Regions from separate parts of the Kitasatospora sp. NPDC088346 genome, predicted to be linked through region 3. Evidence: riboswitches for the same ligand, from Rfam matches in the RefSeq annotation. Region 3 holds a riboswitch; each other region holds the start of a gene.

The links. Region 3 has a riboswitch for cyclic di-AMP ahead of ACIOFR_RS00220 (peptidoglycan DD-metalloendopeptidase family protein). Riboswitches for the same ligand answer to the same signal wherever they lie in the genome.
Region 1: linked by a shared signal. The riboswitch ahead of ACIOFR_RS23885 (transglycosylase family protein) and the one ahead of ACIOFR_RS00220 (peptidoglycan DD-metalloendopeptidase family protein) in region 3 are both predicted to bind cyclic di-AMP.
Region 2: linked by a shared signal. The riboswitch ahead of ACIOFR_RS07840 (transglycosylase family protein) and the one ahead of ACIOFR_RS00220 (peptidoglycan DD-metalloendopeptidase family protein) in region 3 are both predicted to bind cyclic di-AMP.

What each region holds. Positions count from the first base shown of each region.
Region 1 is NZ_JBIURH010000019.1:118,912-124,483, forward strand. It holds gene ACIOFR_RS23870 (glycoside hydrolase family 13 protein) at 1-1,360, shown strand, start outside; gene ACIOFR_RS23875 (LacI family DNA-binding transcriptional regulator) at 1,386-2,411, shown strand; gene ACIOFR_RS23880 (hypothetical protein) at 2,505-2,705, opposite strand; gene ACIOFR_RS23885 (transglycosylase family protein) at 2,801-3,994, opposite strand; cyclic di-AMP (ydaO/yuaA leader) riboswitch at 4,000-4,161, opposite strand; gene ACIOFR_RS23890 (hypothetical protein) at 4,432-5,572, shown strand, end outside.
Region 2 is NZ_JBIURH010000004.1:4,794-10,365, forward strand. It holds gene ACIOFR_RS07820 (exopolyphosphatase) at 1-803, opposite strand, end outside; gene ACIOFR_RS07825 (DUF501 domain-containing protein) at 800-1,435, opposite strand; gene ACIOFR_RS07830 (septum formation initiator family protein) at 1,435-1,926, opposite strand; gene eno (phosphopyruvate hydratase) at 2,030-3,316, opposite strand; gene ACIOFR_RS07840 (transglycosylase family protein) at 3,505-4,215, opposite strand; cyclic di-AMP (ydaO/yuaA leader) riboswitch at 4,219-4,399, opposite strand; gene ACIOFR_RS07845 (cytochrome P450) at 4,747-5,572, opposite strand, start outside.
Region 3 is NZ_JBIURH010000001.1:52,471-58,042, forward strand. It holds gene ACIOFR_RS00215 (DUF6348 family protein) at 1-756, opposite strand, end outside; cyclic di-AMP (ydaO/yuaA leader) riboswitch at 1,302-1,462, shown strand; gene ACIOFR_RS00220 (peptidoglycan DD-metalloendopeptidase family protein) at 1,468-2,427, shown strand; gene ACIOFR_RS00225 (hypothetical protein) at 2,602-2,850, shown strand; gene ACIOFR_RS00230 (HNH endonuclease) at 2,931-3,584, shown strand; gene ACIOFR_RS00235 (YDG/SRA domain-containing protein) at 3,611-4,519, opposite strand; tRNA gene ACIOFR_RS00240 (tRNA-Gly) at 4,659-4,732, opposite strand; tRNA gene ACIOFR_RS00245 (tRNA-Pro) at 4,911-4,984, shown strand; gene tig (trigger factor) at 5,361-5,572, shown strand, end outside.

The DNA of each region.
Region 1 (5,572 bases), on a different contig from region 3:
GATCATCGTCGACCTGGTCCCCAACCACTCCTCCGACCAGCACGAGTGGTTCCAGCGCGCGCTGCGCGAGGGCCCCTCCTCCCCGCTGCGCGAGCGCTACCACTTCCGCCCGGGCAAGGGCGCCGAGGGCGAACTGCCGCCCAACGACTGGGAGTCGATCTTCGGCGGCCCGGCCTGGACCCGCACCGTCGACCCGGACGGCACCCCCGGCGACTGGTACCTGCACCTCTTCGCGCCCGAGCAGCCCGACTTCAACTGGGACAGCCCGGCGGTCGCCGACGAGTTCCGCTCGATCCTGCGGTTCTGGCTGGACATGGGCGTGGACGGCTTCCGGATCGACGTCGCGCACGGCATGGTCAAGGCCCCCGGCCTGCCCGACCTCGGCTCGCACGACCAGCTCAAGCTGCTCGGCAACGACGTGATGCCGTTCTTCGACCAGGACGGAGTCCACGAGATCTACCGCAGCTGGCGCAAGATCCTCGACGAGTACCCCGGCCAGCGGATCGGCGTCGCCGAGGCGTGGACCCCGACCGTCCAGCGCACCGCCAACTACGTCCGCCCGGACGAGCTGCACCAGGCGTTCAACTTCCAGTACCTGGGCACCCACTGGGACGCCGCCGCGCTGCGCGAGGTGGTCGACGTCTCGCTGGACGCGATGCGCCCGGTCGACGCCCCCGCCACCTGGGTGCTCTCCAACCACGATGTCACCCGGCACGCCACCCGCTTCGCCAACCCGCCCGGCGGCACCCAGATCCGCACCGCCGGCGACCGCGCGCTCGGCCTGCGCCGCGCCCGCGCCGCCACCCTGCTGATGCTCGCGCTGCCCGGGTCGGCCTACGTCTACCAGGGCGAGGAGCTCGGTCTGCCGGACGTCACCGACCTGCCCGACGAGGTCCGCCAGGACCCGTCCTTCTTCCGGCAGGCCGGCCAGGACGGCTTCCGCGACGGCTGCCGCGTCCCGATCCCGTGGTCCGGCACCGAGGCGCCGTACGGCTTCGGCCCGACCCCCGGCGGCCCGAGCTGGCTGCCGCAGCCGGCCTCCTGGGCCGAGCTGAGCGTCGAGGTCCAGACCGGCGACCCGACCTCCACCCTGGAGCTGTACCGCTCAGCGCTGGCCGTCCGCCGGGAGCACCCCGCGCTCGGCGCCGGCACCGAGGTCAGCTGGCTGGAGGCCCCCGAGGGCGTGCTGGCCTTCCGCCGGGACAGCGCCGAGGGCTCCTTCGTCTGCACCGTCAACACCACCGCCGAGCCGGTCCGGATGCCCGCCCCCGGCCGGCTGCTGCTCGCCTCCGCGGAGGTGGAGGTGGTGGACGGCGAGGGCGTCCTTCCGACGGACTGTGCCATTTGGTGGGCGGTCTGACGTGGTTGCAATAGGCTCTGGGATCGTGACTACGGCGCGACTCTCAGACATTGCGGCACAGGCGGGGGTCAGCGAGGCGACCGTCAGCCGGGTGCTCAACGGCAAGGCGGGCGTCTCGGCGACCACCCGGCAGACGGTGCTGGCCGCACTCGACGTCCTCGGCTACGAACGGCCGACCCGTCTGCGCCAGCGCAGCGCCGGTCTGATCGGACTGATCACCCCGGAGCTCAGCAACCCGATCTTCCCCGCGCTCGCCCAGGTGATCGAGCAGGTCCTCAGCCGGCACGGCTTCACGCCGGTGCTCTGCACCCAGACGCCGGGCGGCGCCACCGAGGACGAACTGGTCGACATGCTGGTCGAGCGGGGGGTCGCGGGCATCGTCTTCGTCTCCGGCCTGCACGCCGACACCGCCGCCGACCACGACCGGTACGCCCGGCTGACCGGCCGCCAGGTCCCGTACGTCCTGATCAACGGTTACAGCGAGAAGATCGACGCGCCGTTCATCTCGCCGGACGACCGCACCGCGATGTGGATGGCCGTCCAGCACCTCGTCGAGCTCGGGCACGAGCGGATCGGGATGGCGATCGGCCCACGCCGCTACGTCCCGGTGCTGCGCAAGATCGAGGGCTTCACCGCGGCCGTCCAGGAGCTGCTGGGACGCACCGCCGAGCAGGCGCAGGAGCTGATCCAGCACACCCTGTTCAGCGTGGAGGGCGGTGACGCGGCAGCGGGCGCCCTGCTGGACAAGGGCTGCACCGCGATCGTCTGCGGCAGCGACATGATGGCCCTGGGGGCGATCCGGGCGGTGCGCCGGCGCGGCCTGTCGGTGCCGCACGACGTCTCGGTGGTCGGCTTCGACGACTCGCCGCTGATCGCCTTCACCGAGCCGCCGCTGACCACCATCCGCCAGCCGGTCGAGGCGATGGCCACCGCCGCGGTCGACGCCCTGCTGGAGGAGGTCGGCGGGAACCTGGGCCAGCGCACCGAGTACATGTTCCAACCCGAGCTGGTCATGCGCGGCTCCACCGGAGCGGTGTCCAACGGCCGGTAGGCCCGGCCGGGGCCCGTGGTGCCCGAGCGTGCGAACAGCCCCGGAGAGACCCTCTCCGGGGCTGTTGCGCACGTTCTCGTGGGCGGAGGGAGCTCAGCCCTCCTCGACGACCGGCCGTGGCTGGTTCAGTCGCTGCCCGTCGGCCGCGTCGCCGGTCCGCGCCTCGGTGCGCCGGGTGCGGTCGAGGTAGTCCCGAACGACCAACTCGACCGCGTCCTGCGGATTCCTGGTGCCGGACTGCAGCATCACCTCGATGGCCAGATCGGCGTCGAGGGTGATGGTGACCTTCGCCATGGCGTGCTCTCCCGGATCGGTGGGCTCGCCGCAGCATAGGCCCCGTCCCCCGGGTCGGGCCAGGCCCGCCGGGGGACGGGGCCGCGGATCAGGTGTCAGATCCGGCCGGCGAAGTCCGGGGCCCAGTCGGCGATGGTCTCGGTGCGCACGCCGGCGCTCGGGTTGGCGGCCTCGACGTAGGTGCCGTTGCCGACGTACAGCGCGACGTGGTAGACGCCCGAGTTGCTGCCGTTGTTGGACCAGAACAGCAGGTCGCCCGGCTGGAGGCTGTCCAGCGAGACGCGGGTGGCGGTGTCCGCCTGGTCCGCGGCGACGCGGGGCAGCGAGACGCCGGCCTGACGGTAGGCGGCCTGGGTGAGGCCGGAGCAGTCCCAGCCGCCGTCGCTGCTGCCGCCGTAGACGTAGGCCTGGCCGACCTTGGAGAGCGCGAAGTTGATCGCCGCGGCCTTGGAGCCGGTCGCCTGGGTGGCGGCGGCGGGCTTGGCGGCGGTGCTCGCGGCCGGGGCGGCCTTGGCGGCCGGGGCGGCCGGGGCGGCCGGCTGCTCGGCGGCGGCCGGGGCGGCGGCTCGGGTGCCGTCACCGAGGTCGAGGTGCTGACCCGGGTAGATGACGTGCGGACCGGCCGTCAGGGTGGCCTTGTTCAGCTCGTAGAGCTTCTCCCAGCCGCCCTGGACGTGGTTCTTCTCGGCGATGTGGGACAGCCAGTCGCCGGCCACCACGGTGTAGTCGTGGCTGCCGTGCTCCCGGGAGCCGTCCCACTTCTTGCCGGACCACTGGTGGGTGCTCCCGGCGGGCGCGGTGGTCGCGGCCTTCGGCGCGGCGGCCTCGGGGGCGGCGGGCTGGGCGGCCTTGGGGGCGGCGGCCGGCTTCGGGGCGGCCTGGGTGGTGGTGGCCGCGGCGCCGGTGTTGATCTGCGGGGCCTCGCCGCCCTTGGTCAGACCGGCCTGGACGGAGCAGACCGGCCACGCGCCGGGGCCCTGGGAGGCCAGCACCTTCTCGGCGACGGCGATCTGCTGGTCCTTGGTCGCCTGGTTGGCCTGCGGGGCGTACGCGGTGCCACCGAAGGCGGCCCAGGTGCTGGAGGTGAACTGGAGGCCGCCGTAGAAGCCGTTGCCGGTGTTGATGCTCCAGTTGCCGGAGGACTCGCACTGGGCGACCTTGTCCCAGGTGGCGACCGAGGCGGCGGAGGCGGACCCGGCGGTCAGGCACGGGATGGTGAGGCCGATGCCGACGACACCGGTGGTGGCGATGATGCGGCGGGCGCGCTTGGAGGCGCTGATGGGCAGCATGAAGATGCGTTCCTCTCCCACGCCTGCGAGGTGAGCTGTCGGATTCGGGCTGGAGTTGCCCGGCCGTGCTGAGCACGGCTTCACCCCAAGCCCCGGACCGGTACCGACGTACCGTTCCCGGGCGACCTACCTGGTTCCCCCGCTCCTGCCCGCGGTGCTTCTGTGCAGTGCCAGCGCACCCGGCGGCAGGACTCGGCGTCCCGGGTGGCTGGGTCCGTGCGACCACGAACGTGGGAGGACATTAGGCAGACGTAAGTTGAAACCGCAAATGTGTGTGACCGCCATCACACTGTTCGCATCGCCTTTTCATGATCGATAAACCTCGATCGGACCGTTCATTATCGCTCGCTTTCGCGCAAAAGCCTTTAGCGGATGGGGACTTGCCTATGCTTCAGTCGGCAGAGTCGTTATCGAGGCCTGGGTGAGGCTGAGCGATCATGGAGTTCGAGCACAGACCGCCGGAGCCCGTGAACGGCGCCGACGACGCGAAGCCCCGGCCGGCCCGGCCCAGGTCACATCGGTCCGAACCGGACCATAAGGGGCGTATCGCCCGGCGCAGGCTGCTGATCTGGGGGGCCGTCGGAATCGTCGCGGCCGTCACCGGCGAGGAGCTGGTCCGTCAGACGCCGGTCGGCTTCCGCCGCCCGCGCCCGGGCCGGACGGAGGCCGGAGCGACCCCGAGCCCCCACCAGCACAGCGCCACGCCCACCTCCGGCGCCACGTCCGGTGCCACCTCCGCGCCGCCCGCCCCGCCGCCGCCGGTGACCGATGGCGGCCGCCGCTGGTCCGACCCGGCCGGCTGGGGCGGCGCCGTCCCCGGTCCGAAGTCCGCGGTGCGGATCACCGACCAGGTGCTGCTCGACGCGGACGCGACGGTGGGCTCCCTGCTGATCGAGCCGACCGGCTCGCTGGTCTTCGCCAAGGACACCGACCTCACGCTCGGCTCGGCCGGCAACATCGAGGTCCGCGGCAGCCTGGTGCTCGCCCCCTCCGACACCGCCGTGCACACGGTGCGTTTCCCCGCCGTGGACGAGCGCCGGTTCAAGGGCGGCGGCATGACCGTCGTCGACTCCGACACCGGCCTGTGGGTCACCGGCGCCGGCTACCTGCGCCTGGACGGCGCCGCCCGGACGGCCTGGGTGCGGGCCGCCGGAGCGCTCAGAGCGGGCGACACCAGCATCACCCTCGCCGCCGCCCCGACCGGCTGGAAGGCCGGCGACGAACTGGCCGTCACCCCGACCGGCGCCCCCGACGGCGAGGACTTCACCAACCAGTACGACCTGCGCACGGTCCGTCAGGTCAACGGCAGCACGGTCGTCCTTGACGGCCCGTTGAAGTACGCCCACCCCCGGGTCGCGGTCGGCGGCGGCGTCACCGTCGGCGCCGAGGTGCTCAACCTGACCCGCAACGTCCGGGTCGAGGGCACCGAGCAGGGCCGGGCCCACATCCACCTCACCGGCTCCCGCCGCGCCGACGTCCGGCACGCTGCGCTGCGCTGGCTGGGCCCGCGGGCCGAGGGCAAGGAGAAGTGGAACGGAAAGGCCGTCACCGAGCCGGTGCTGGGCCGGTACGGGCTGC
Region 2 (5,572 bases), on a different contig from region 3:
ACCGGGATCGCGGCGCGCTCGGCGTGGGTCGCGGTCAGCAGCCGGCCGGCCACCTCGCGGACCTGCTCCAGGGTGAGGCGGGAGTGGTGGATCCGCTCGGAGTCGTACGCCGGCAGCTCCAGCACGATCCCGGCGACCGTGGTGACGGTGCCCGCCACGCCGACCAGGGTGGCGGCGGAGTCCAGCTGGACGGTCTCGGCGGCCAGGTCCAGGGCGGCCCTGATGTCCGTCCTGGCCCGGGAGATCTGACCCAGGGTCGGCAGCTCGGAGCCGGCGAAGTGCCGCTCGGTCATCCGGACGCAGCCGATGTCGACCGAGCGGGCCGCCTGCACCTCCTCGGCGCCGAGCACGAACTCGGTGGAGCCCCCGCCCAGGTCGAAGACCAGGTAGGGGGTGGCCAGGTCGGTGCCGGACAGTTCCTTGGTGGCGCCGAGGAAGGACAGGTGGGCCTCCTCCTCGCCGGAGATGACCTCGGGCTCCACGCCCAGGATCTCCCGCACGCCCCGGGTGAACTCCTCGGCGTTCTCGGCGTCCCGCGAGGCACTGGTGGCCGTCAGCCGGATCCGGTCCGGGCCGACGCCGTGCCCGGTGATCAGCTCCGCGTACGTGCGGCAGGCCGCGAAGGTGCGCTCCAGCGCTTCGGGCGCCAGCCGGCCGGTGCTGTCCACGCCCTGGCCGAGCCGGTTGATGACCATCCGCCGGTCGAGGTCGGTAATCTCACCGGTCTCCGGGTCGAGGTCGGCGATCAGCAGCCGGATCGAGTTGGTGCCGCAGTCGATCGCGGCGACCCTGGTGACGGTCACTGGCCCTCTTCCTCCGCCCTGGCACGCTTGGCGGCGCGCTCGGCGGCCTTCTGCTCCTTGGCCGCGATCACGGCGGCGTGGTCGTCCGCGGCGGCGTGCTGCTCGGCGACGGTGGCGGCGCTCTCCGCCACCTCGGCCGGGGAGACGCACGGGCCCTTGGCCCACCAGTCCTCCAGCATGCCGATCGCCTCGTCGCCGAGCGGGTTGACCCCGGGACCGGCCGCCAGCGAGTGGCCGACCAGCACGTGCAGGCACTTCACCCGGTCCGGCATGCCACCGGCGCTGGGGAAGTTCTCCAGCACCTCGATCGCGTCCCGCCGGGCGATGTAGTCCTCGTGGGCCGCCCGGTAGGCGGCGGCCAGCTCCGGGTCCTCGGCCAGCCGGGCCGTCTGGTCCTTCATCACGCCGTCCGCCTCCAGGGTGCCGATCAGCGAGGCGGCCTTGGGGCAGGTCAGGTAGTAGAGGGTGGGGAACGGGGTGCCGTCGGGCAGCCGCGGGGCGGTCTCGACGACGTCCGGGTTGCCGCAGGGGCAGCGGTGGGCGACGCCGCGCAGGCCGCGCGGGACGCGTCCGAGCTGGGCGGCGATGGCGGCGACGTCGGAGTCGGCGACGGGAGTGTGCTCAGTGGTCATCAGCGGTCTGTCTTCGATGAGGGGCGGGGGTTCGGGTGGCCTTCGCCGCTGGGGGCGGATCCGGTCGGGGGTGCGACGGTGTCGGCCCGGTCGACCGACTCCCAGAATCCGGCGTACCACGGCTTGAGGGGTTTCGCCTGGGCTGCGGGGGCCGCACCGGCCGACGAGGACTTCACGGTCGCGGAGGGGGACGGGTCCACCGACACGAACGGCGTCTCGCCCGGCTGCGCGTAGTGCAGCCGCTCCCGCGCCTGCGCCTTCACGTACTCCGGGTCCTGCCAGCGGGCCCGGTCCCGGGTGAGCTGCTCGACCTGCTGCCGGACCTGCTCGGCCCGCGCCCGCTGCTCGGCGACCTCGGAGCGCTGGGCGATGAACTGCCGGGCGGGGTAGGCGAGTATCGCCACCAGCGAGCACAGGACGAGCACCAGGACGGTGGCCCGGCTGGTGAACCGCGGCCGCGTCGCGAGCCCCGGAATCCTCCACCTGGCCATCTCCTGCCCCTCCCCGTGGTGAGCGGGCCCTGCACGCCGGGGCCCCGGCACCCACCCTACGGGGTGGGGACCGGGGCCCAGGTGCAACGGCCGTGTGTCAGGCTCAGCCTTCGGACTTGAAGCGCGGGAACGCGCCGCGGCCCGCGTACTCGGCGGCGTCGTCGAGGATCTCCTCGATGCGCAGCAGCTGGTTGTACTTGGCGACGCGCTCGGAGCGGGCCGGGGCGCCGGTCTTGATCTGGCCGCAGTTGGTGGCGACGGCGAGGTCGGCGATGGTGACGTCCTCGGTCTCGCCGGAGCGGTGCGACATCATGCAGCGGTAGCCGTTGCGCTGGGCCAGCTCGACGGCGTCCAGGGTCTCGGTCAGCGAGCCGATCTGGTTGACCTTCACCAGCAGCGCGTTGGCGGTGCCGGACTCGATGCCGCGGCGCAGGCGCTCCGGGTTGGTGACGAACAGGTCGTCGCCGACCAGCTGCACCTTGTCGCCGAGCTTGTCGGTCATGGCCTTCCAGCCGTCCCAGTCCGACTCGTCCAGCGGGTCCTCGATGGAGACCAGCGGGTACGCGGCGACCAGCTCGGCGTAGTAGTCGATGAGCTCGGCGGAGGAGATCGCCTTGCCCTCGAACTGGTACGAGCCGTCCTGGTGGAACTCGGAGGCGGCGACGTCCAGGGCGAGCGCGATGTCCTTGCCCGGGGTGTAGCCGGCCTTCTTGATGGCCTCGGTGATGAGGTCGAGCGCCTCGCGGTTGGAGTCCAGGTTCGGCGCGAAGCCGCCCTCGTCGCCGAGGCCGGTGGACAGGCCGCGCTCCTTCAGCACGCCCTTGAGCGTGTGGTAGACCTCGACGCCCCAGCGGACGGCCTCGGAGAAGGACTCCGCGCCGATCGGGGCGATCATGAACTCCTGGATGTCCACGTTGGAGTCCGCGTGCGAGCCGCCGTTGAGGATGTTCATCATCGGGACCGGCAGGACGTGCGCGTTCGGGCCGCCCAGGTAGCGGAACAGCGGCAGGTCGGAGGCCTCCGAGGCGGCGTGCGCGACGGCGAGGGAGACACCGAGGATCGCGTTGGCGCCGAGCGAGGACTTGTCCGGGGTGGCGTCCAGGTCGAGCATGGCCTGGTCGATCAGGCGCTGCTCGGTGGCGTCGTAGCCGACCAGCTCCGGGCCGATCTGCTCGATGACGGCGAGAACGGCCTTCTCGACGCCCTTGCCGAAGTAGCGGTTCTTGTCGCCGTCGCGCAGTTCGAGCGCCTCGAAGGCGCCGGTGGAGGCACCGGACGGGACGGCGGCACGCCCCGTGCTGCCGTCGTCGAGCCCGACCTCGACCTCGACCGTGGGGTTGCCGCGCGAGTCGAGAATCTCACGGGCTACGACGACATCAATGGACGGCACGAGGCATCTCCTTGCGGAAGCGGGATGTGTTGTCGTTACGACCAGAGCCTAACCGCACGCGGCGCCGGGGCCGCGCAGACCGTGGCCCCGTCTCACCGTGTGACCCGGCTACCGGCCGGTAGTTCACCTGAATGCCCACAAAACAGGCCGCCCCGCCCCGAACGGGACGGCCTGCCGTCCGGTGCCGGTCAGCCGAGCCGGAGCACCTGACCGGGCTCGATCAGGTCCGGGTCGGCGCCGATCACGGCCTGGTTGGCCTGGTAGAGCCGCTGCCAGCCGCCGGCCAGGCGCCGGGCGTCGGCGATGGCGGACAGGGTGTCACCCGGGTGCACGGTGTAGGTGTCGCCGGACTCCTCGGCGGAGTCGTCCTGCTCGACGGCGGCGGCCTGCGGCACCGCCTCCCTGGGTGCGGCGGGCCGCGTGGCCTTCGGCGTGGAGGGTTTGCGGCCCGACTTGGCCGGCGTCGAGCCGCGGGCGGAGTCCCCGTCCGCGTCGTCGGTGTCCACCTGTGCGGCCGCGCCGCCCTTGGTGAGCCCCGCCCTGACCGAGCAGACCGGCCAGGCGCCGGGCCCCTGCGAGGCCAGCACCCGCTCGGCGACGGCGATCTGCTGGCCCTTGGAGGCCTGGTTGGCCTGCGCGGCGTACTGCGTGCCGCCGAACGACTTCCAGGTGCTGGGCGTGAACTGCAGCCCGCCGTAGAAACCGTTGCCGGTGTTGATCCCCCAGTTCCCCCCGCTCTCGCACTGCGCGACCCGGTCCCAGGTCGACACGGGTGCGGCGTGCGCGCCGCCGGCGGTGAGCAGCGGCAGGGCCAGGCCCACTCCGGCCACGCCCGCGGCGGCGATGACCTTCTCGGCCTGGGTCCTGCGACGGTGACGGCCCGTTCCGGTGAACAGCATGAGGATTCCTCTCCGCACGCCTGCGAGGTGAGCTGTCGGGTTCGGACCGGGAGGTTGGCCCGTCCGCCTCGGCGGCAGCAGGAGGGGGTTCCTGCTGCCGCACCGGCGGCTTCACCCCTAGCCGTTGGGGACGGCAACAAACCTGGGTCCCCCGCCCCTGTCCAGGGTCTGGTTCGGTTTTCCCGGGCGCGGCGGACAGGATTCGGCGTTCCGCGTTCGGGGCCCACGGCTGCGGGCTCCACGGAGATTAGACAGATCTGTCGGTCAATCACAAGCTCATATCGCCAACATCACGCATAAATTACGCACCGTCATGGATCGTCGACCAACCATCCCGGTATGTCCGGGTTGATAGGCATTCAGTCGACCCCCGAAAGGCCCTCGGGACACGCCGCGCCGCGTGTCCCGCTCGCCCGTCCGAGCTGTTTCCGGACAGCCGAAACACCTTCCCGGAGACTTCCGGGCTGGAAACAGCCGATTTCCGGCCGATCGGAACGACAGGCCGTCAGCATGCTTCCGAATGGGGGAATGTCATGCCCGGATCGACGGCCCGGCGGGGTCGAATACGACCGGAAGTTCACGCAGGCCCCGCATGATCAGACCGCCGCGCCAGCGCAGCGCGTCCGGCTCCGCGTCGAGCCGGAGGTCGGGCAGACGGGTCAGCAGGGTGCCGATGGCGAGCCGGCCTTCCAGCCGGGCCAGCGGGGCGCCGATGCAGTAGTGGATGCCGTGGCCGAAGCCCAGGTGCGGGTTGTCCCGGCGGGCGAGGTCGAGGGTGTTCTCCGCCGCGAAGCGTGCCGGGTCGCGGTCGGCCGCGGCGAGCACCACCAGGACCGGGTCGCCGACCGGGATGTCCACCCCGCCGATGCTGAGCGGGCTGGTGGCGAACCGCCAGGTCGCCAGCTCGACCGGTCCGTCGTAGCGGAGCAGCTCCTCCACCGCGGTGTCCATCAGCGCGCTCTCGCCGCGCCGGACGGACTCCTGCAGCAGGGCCCGCTGCTCCGGGTGCCCGAGCAGGGCGTACAGGCCGTTGCCGATCAGGTTGACGGTGGTCTCGAAGCCGGCGAAGAGCAGGATGAAGGCCATCGCCGCGGCCTCGTTCTCGGTCAGGTGCTCGCCGTGGTCGCTCGCCCGGATCAGGCCGGAGATCAGGTCGTCGCCCAGGTCGGCCCGCTTGCGGTGGATCAGGTCCAGCAGGTACGAGCGCATCTTCTTGACCGCCCGGGCGACGCCGCCGCGCGGGCCCCGGCCGTGCCGGATCATCATCCCGGCCCAGTCCCGGAAGTCGTCCTGGTCCTCGGCCGGGACGCCGAGCAGGTCGCAGATGGCGTAGATGGGGAGGGGGAAGGCGAACTCG
Region 3 (5,572 bases):
CCTCGGGCGCCGGCCCGTGACCGCCCCGCGCACGGCCCCGGCGCCGTGCGGTGCCGCCGCCGCGGGCCGCTCGACGGGTTCCGACGGATCGGCCGACTCGGCCACCAGCAGGATGAACAGCCGTGCCCAGCACAGCCGTTCACCGCGCGGCCAGTCCAGTGTGCGCAGCGCGGCCGAGGCCCGGTCGGAGACGACGCCGTTCACCCGGACCTCGGCGACGTCCTCGCCCACCCGGCCGCCGAGGAACAGCTTCACACCGTTCACCTGCGGTCCGGTCAGCTCCTGGCGCAGCGCGTCCGCCAGCGCCGGCAGTGGCTGGTGGTCCTCCAGCCAGTCCGCCAGTCGGCGTGATCCGAAGCCGAACACCGCGGCCGGGCCCTGCACCGCCTGCCAGCCGGGCAACTCGGCCGACCGGTAACGGTCGCCGAACTCACCCCGACTGTCCAGCAGTTCGACCACGGCGGTGGCCGTGGTGGTGGCCCACATCCGGACGGCGTTGTCGAGCTGCTCCTCCTCGGTGCGGCCGAGCCCGGCCGCGCAGTCCCACACCACCGGGCCGTCGGCCCGGCCCAGCTGCAGCACGTAGCCGAGGTCGACGTGGCCCGTTCCGCCGTCGCCGGGGTGCTCCCGTACCGCCACGGCCGTGGTGCCCGGCCCGCGCAGCAGCTCGCCGTCGACCGTGAACGCCTGCCCGAAGCGCGTCATTTCGCGGATCACGCTGCGCTGTATGACGTCCAGTCGGTGCTGCGGGCGCACGGGCCGGCTCCTTGCTCAACGGTGAGGGGATCGAACGCGTGTGAGGCTATCGGCCGCCGCCCGGTCGCGGGAAACCAGCGCACACCTGGCGCCGTCTCAGCTCCGCCGGGGCCGGGGGCCGGGATGCTCCTCGGCGGCGCCGCCCGGGTCGTGGCCGGGGGGCGTGCGGGGGTGCCGCGGTCTGCGACCGCGCAGGCCTTCGACAGCTGCATGGGTGGCTCATGCTCGTGACAGTGGGCGTCGGGGCGGGTGACGCGAGTCACCTTCGATTCCACAGCGGCCACCGGGGGGTGACCCGGCGGTCGCGGGCGGTGAAATCCGGTACTCGCCGTGCGTGCCCACGTGCCCGGAGTGAGCGTTCCGGCTGCGGTCGGCCCATGGGTCACAGCGGAGCGTGACCTTCGGCCCAAGTGATCTTATGTCCGTTTCGCTCCTTACGCACCGTCACTTGCTCCGTACACGGTTCATGGGTTTTGCTTCGTGACCTGCCCGGCAAACGTCGGGCAGGGCCACCGGGTGGAACGCCGAGTCCTGCCGCTGCCCGGGGCCGACGCACACCATCCGTGCACGGCAGGAGCGGGGGACCCAGGTAAGTGCCGTTCCGGAATCTTCCGGGCCGGCTTGGGGTGAAGCCGTGTCTTTTTCACGGCCGGGCGATCTCCCGTCCGAACCCGACAGCTCACCTCGTAGGCGTCGGAGAGGAACCGCTCAATGTCCGCTCAGGGCAAGCACCGTCGTCCCCGTCTGTCCCGACTGACCCGCATCGCCGTCGCCACCGGTGTCGTCACCGCCGCCGTCGCGCTCCCGGCGACCGCCGCCTCGGCCCACGGCACCTCCGCCGACGCCCACGGCGCCGTCTCCGCCCCGGCCCCGGCCGCCGCTCCGGCCGCCCCGGCCGCCGAGCAGGCCCCCGCCGACCACAGCTACCAGGTCGTCCACGGCGACAGCCTCTCCAAGATCGCCGACGCCCACCACGTCGACGGCGGCTGGCAGAAGCTGTACCAGGACAACCGTCAGGTCGTCGGCGACAACCCGAACCTGATCCACCCGGGCCAGAAGCTGACCCTCGGCGGCCAGGCCGCCCCGCAGGCCGACACCTCCAAGGCCTCCCGCTCCGAGCACCGCGCCCCGGTCACCCCGGCCCCCGCGGCCGAGGCCGCCAAGCCGGCCGCCAAGCCCGCCGCCCCGAAGCCGGCCGCCCCCAAGCCGGCCGCCCCGAAGACCGAGGCCCCCGCGGCCCCGGCCGCCTCGGCCCCCGCTGCCACCTCGGGCTACGTCGCCCCGGTCAGCGGCCCGATCGGCACCCCGTACCACCAGGCCGGCTCGGCCTGGTCCAGCGGCTACCACACCGGCGTCGACTTCGTCGTCGGCACCGGCACCTCGATCAAGGCCATTGCGGCCGGCACCGTGGTCTCCGCCGGCAACGGCGGCGCCTACGGCAACGAGATCGTCATCAAGCACGCCGACGGCAAGTACTCCCAGTACGCCCACCTGTCCTCGATCGGCGTCCAGGTCGGCCAGACCGTGACCGCCGGCCAGCAGATCGGCCTCTCGGGCGCCACCGGCAACGTGTCCGGCCCGCACCTCCACTTCGAGATCCGCACCGGCCCGGCCTACGGCTCCGACATCGACCCGGTGGCCTACCTGGCCGCCCACGGCGTCAAGGTCTGATCCGGACCACCCCGCCGTACCCGCCGGAGGCCCGGCCCGGGACACCCGTCCCCGGCCGGGCCTCCGGCACACCCGCACCCAGACGCCGGCACGGTACGGACCCCGGCGAATCTGGAGCCCAAATCGGCTGCGGGCGAGCCGAGTTCTATGCTCGTGGCCATGCGTAAGGGAGCGTTGACTCGAGAATCCGTCCTCCAGGCCATCGACGAACACGACGCCGTCGGGCAGGACGCGTTCCTGGCCACCTACGGCTACCTGCCGGCCCGCGACTACCTTCTCGTCCACGAGGCCAAGGAGTACGACTCCAAGGCCATCGCCGGCGTCGCGCACCGGTTTGAGTACGGGCGACCTTGCTCCCGGATGAGTTCCACGGGGGTGTCCGGCAGGCAGTGGCGTGGCTCTCCCGAGCCGGGTTCACGGTGAAGTCCGTCCGCAACCCAGACTGGGCCTGGGACGAGCTCGTTCTCGCGTGTGCCATCACGGCCGACAACGGGTGGCGGGCCATGGGGGCGACGGACAGGCGGGTCATCGAGCTCTCCGGACTGCTGCAACTTCTGCCGATCCACGAGCAGAGCTCGCGAAGCGACACCTTCCGCAACCCCAACGGCGTGGCACGCAAGACGGTGGACCTGGCCACTCACCACCCGGACTACACCGGGAAGCCGACGAACGGCGGTGCGCGAGACCTGGCGGTCCTCAAGGCATTCTTGGAGAGCCCGCTGGAGATGGCCGCGGCTGCGCAGCTCATCCGTGCCGGCCTGCTGAGCGGTGAGCTGCGCGAGTTCCTCCCACCGGACGTGCCGGAGGATTTCGACGCGCCGGAGGGACGACTCCTCCTCCGCCAGCACCTCGCCCGCGAGCGCAACGCGGGACTGCGGGCCAAGAAAATTACATCGGTGCTGCGGGCTGGCGGCCGCCTCGCCTGCGAGGTCTGCGACTTCGACTTCGGACTGGCCTACGGGGAGCGCGGCGCGGGGTACATCGAGTGTCACCACGTGATTCCGCTCCACGTGGCCGGTGCGGGGCGGACCAAGCTCGTCGATTTGGCCCTGATCTGCGCCAACTGCCACCGCATGGTGCACCGGCAGGCGCCGTGGCCGACCCCGCACGAGCTCCGGGCTCTGATGGCCCGAGTCCGCTCGGCGTCGGCCGGCTGACGGTTGGCGCTCTGCGGGTTTTGGCGTCAGCCCTCCGGGATCCACCGCTCGCGGTGCTGGCGTACGTAGCGCAGGTCGATCCGGTGCCGCGGGTGTGTCCGTAGGGGAGCGATCTCCTGGTGGGTCAGCCCGTCGACGACCTGCAAGGCATCGGTCAGGTAGCGGGCTCCGTTGTCGAAGAGCACGTGGCAGTTGGGGCAGAGGCAGAGCACGTTCTCGATGATGTCCGGCCCGGAGTGCGGACGGCCGAGGGCCTGGATGTGGGCGCCCTCGCTGTAGCTGGATCCCCCGGGGACCGCCAGGGCGAGTCCGCAGAGCTGGCACTGCCCGCCGTGCCACTGCTTCACCTGCTGGATGACGGCGCTGCTGCGGACGGACCGCTGGACCGTGAAGGTGCGGGTGGGGACCGGCTGATGGGGAAGGTCACCGTGGAACGGCACCACGTCCTCGACATCGTCAGGGACCTCGGCGGCCACGGCCTCCTCGGCTGCGACCATCCGGAACTGGCAGATCCGGAAGCCGTCCACGCCCATCTTGATGCTGTGCGATTCCACCCGGAACAAGCCGTCGTAGCGGAAGCCCGTAGCGGGGGAGTGGGCAGGGTCCCCGCTCGCACCGCGGATCACCCGGACGAGGAGCCCTTCCAGCTGGCTGCGGACCAGGCCGGCGTTGCCGGAATCGGTGAGCACCTGGTCGCGGGTCTGTCGCCCGGTGGTGCTGTCGCGGCCGCCGTGGCCGGTGTAGATGATGACGTTGCCGTGGTCCTCGTCGTCCACGTACCCGCCGGACACCACGATCGAGTCCGCTCCTTCCCGCGGATTGCCGTGGATGCCGGCCATCCGCGGGGCGTGCACACCGGCTTCGCTGAGTTCGGTCCGGCGCGGGAAGTGCGATCCGACCGGGTGTCCGTCGATGTGACCAAAGACCTTTGCCATCCGCACAGTCTCGCAAGGATGTGCGACCCGGCGTGGGCGTTTTAACCGTCCCCGGGGGAGGGTGGCAGCCCCTGATGGCGCCCCCCAACGGAAACGGCCCCGGGCCGGCGATGTGATCGCTGACCTGGGGCCGTACCTGTGGAGCGGGCGACGAGAATCGAACTCGCGTGACCAGTTTGGAAGACTGGGGCTCTACCATTGAGCTACGCCCGCGTGCGTGCAGTTGACGGTGTGTCCGACCGTACGCGTCCTCCCGGCCGGGGTGCGGCTGCGAGGACGGGGCTAGCGTACCTGGTCCGGGCGGTGGAGTGCACGTCGCTTTCGGTGCGGCGGGGGGTTGATAATGCGCCGGGCGGCGTGGGGCTGCCGTGTACTCTTCCTCTCGGCACCACGGGGTGTGGCGCAGTTTGGTAGCGCGTCCGCTTTGGGAGCGGAAGGCCGTCGGTTCGAATCCGGTCACCCCGACAGTGTGCGGCAGGGTCTCGTCCGGCGGACGGGGCCCTGTTGTCGTTCCGGCACCGCGGCGCCCAGGCGTCCTGGTGCCCCGGCGGGTGGTGTCCGACGCCGGCGCCCGGGCCTCGGTGCGGCACCCGCGGGAGGGGCTTCGGCAGCGCCCTGGCGTCCGCCTTTCGCGGTACCGGTAGGATGGGCTGCTGGTGGTAGTCCCTGTGGCGTGCCTGCAGGTCAACCGCCCGAGGGCGAGGAGTCACGCTCACCGTCCACCCCATACGGGAGATGCAGCTCCAACCGCCCATCGCCCGTCTCGCCCGTTCGTACGGCCGCAGGCCCGATCGAGTCCGGGCGGAGACAACCAGCCCGCAAGCCCCTAGGAGACCTAACCGTGAAGAGCGCCGTCGAGACTCTGAACCCGACCCGGGTTCGACTCACCGTCGAGGTGCCCTTCGAGGAGCTCAAGCCCAGCCTCGACGCGGCGTACAAGAAGATCAACCAGCAGGTCACCGTGCCGGGCTTCCGTAAGGGCAAGATCCCGGCGAAGGTGATCGACCAGCGCTTCGGCCGTGCCGCGGTGCTGGAGGAGGCCGTGAACGACGC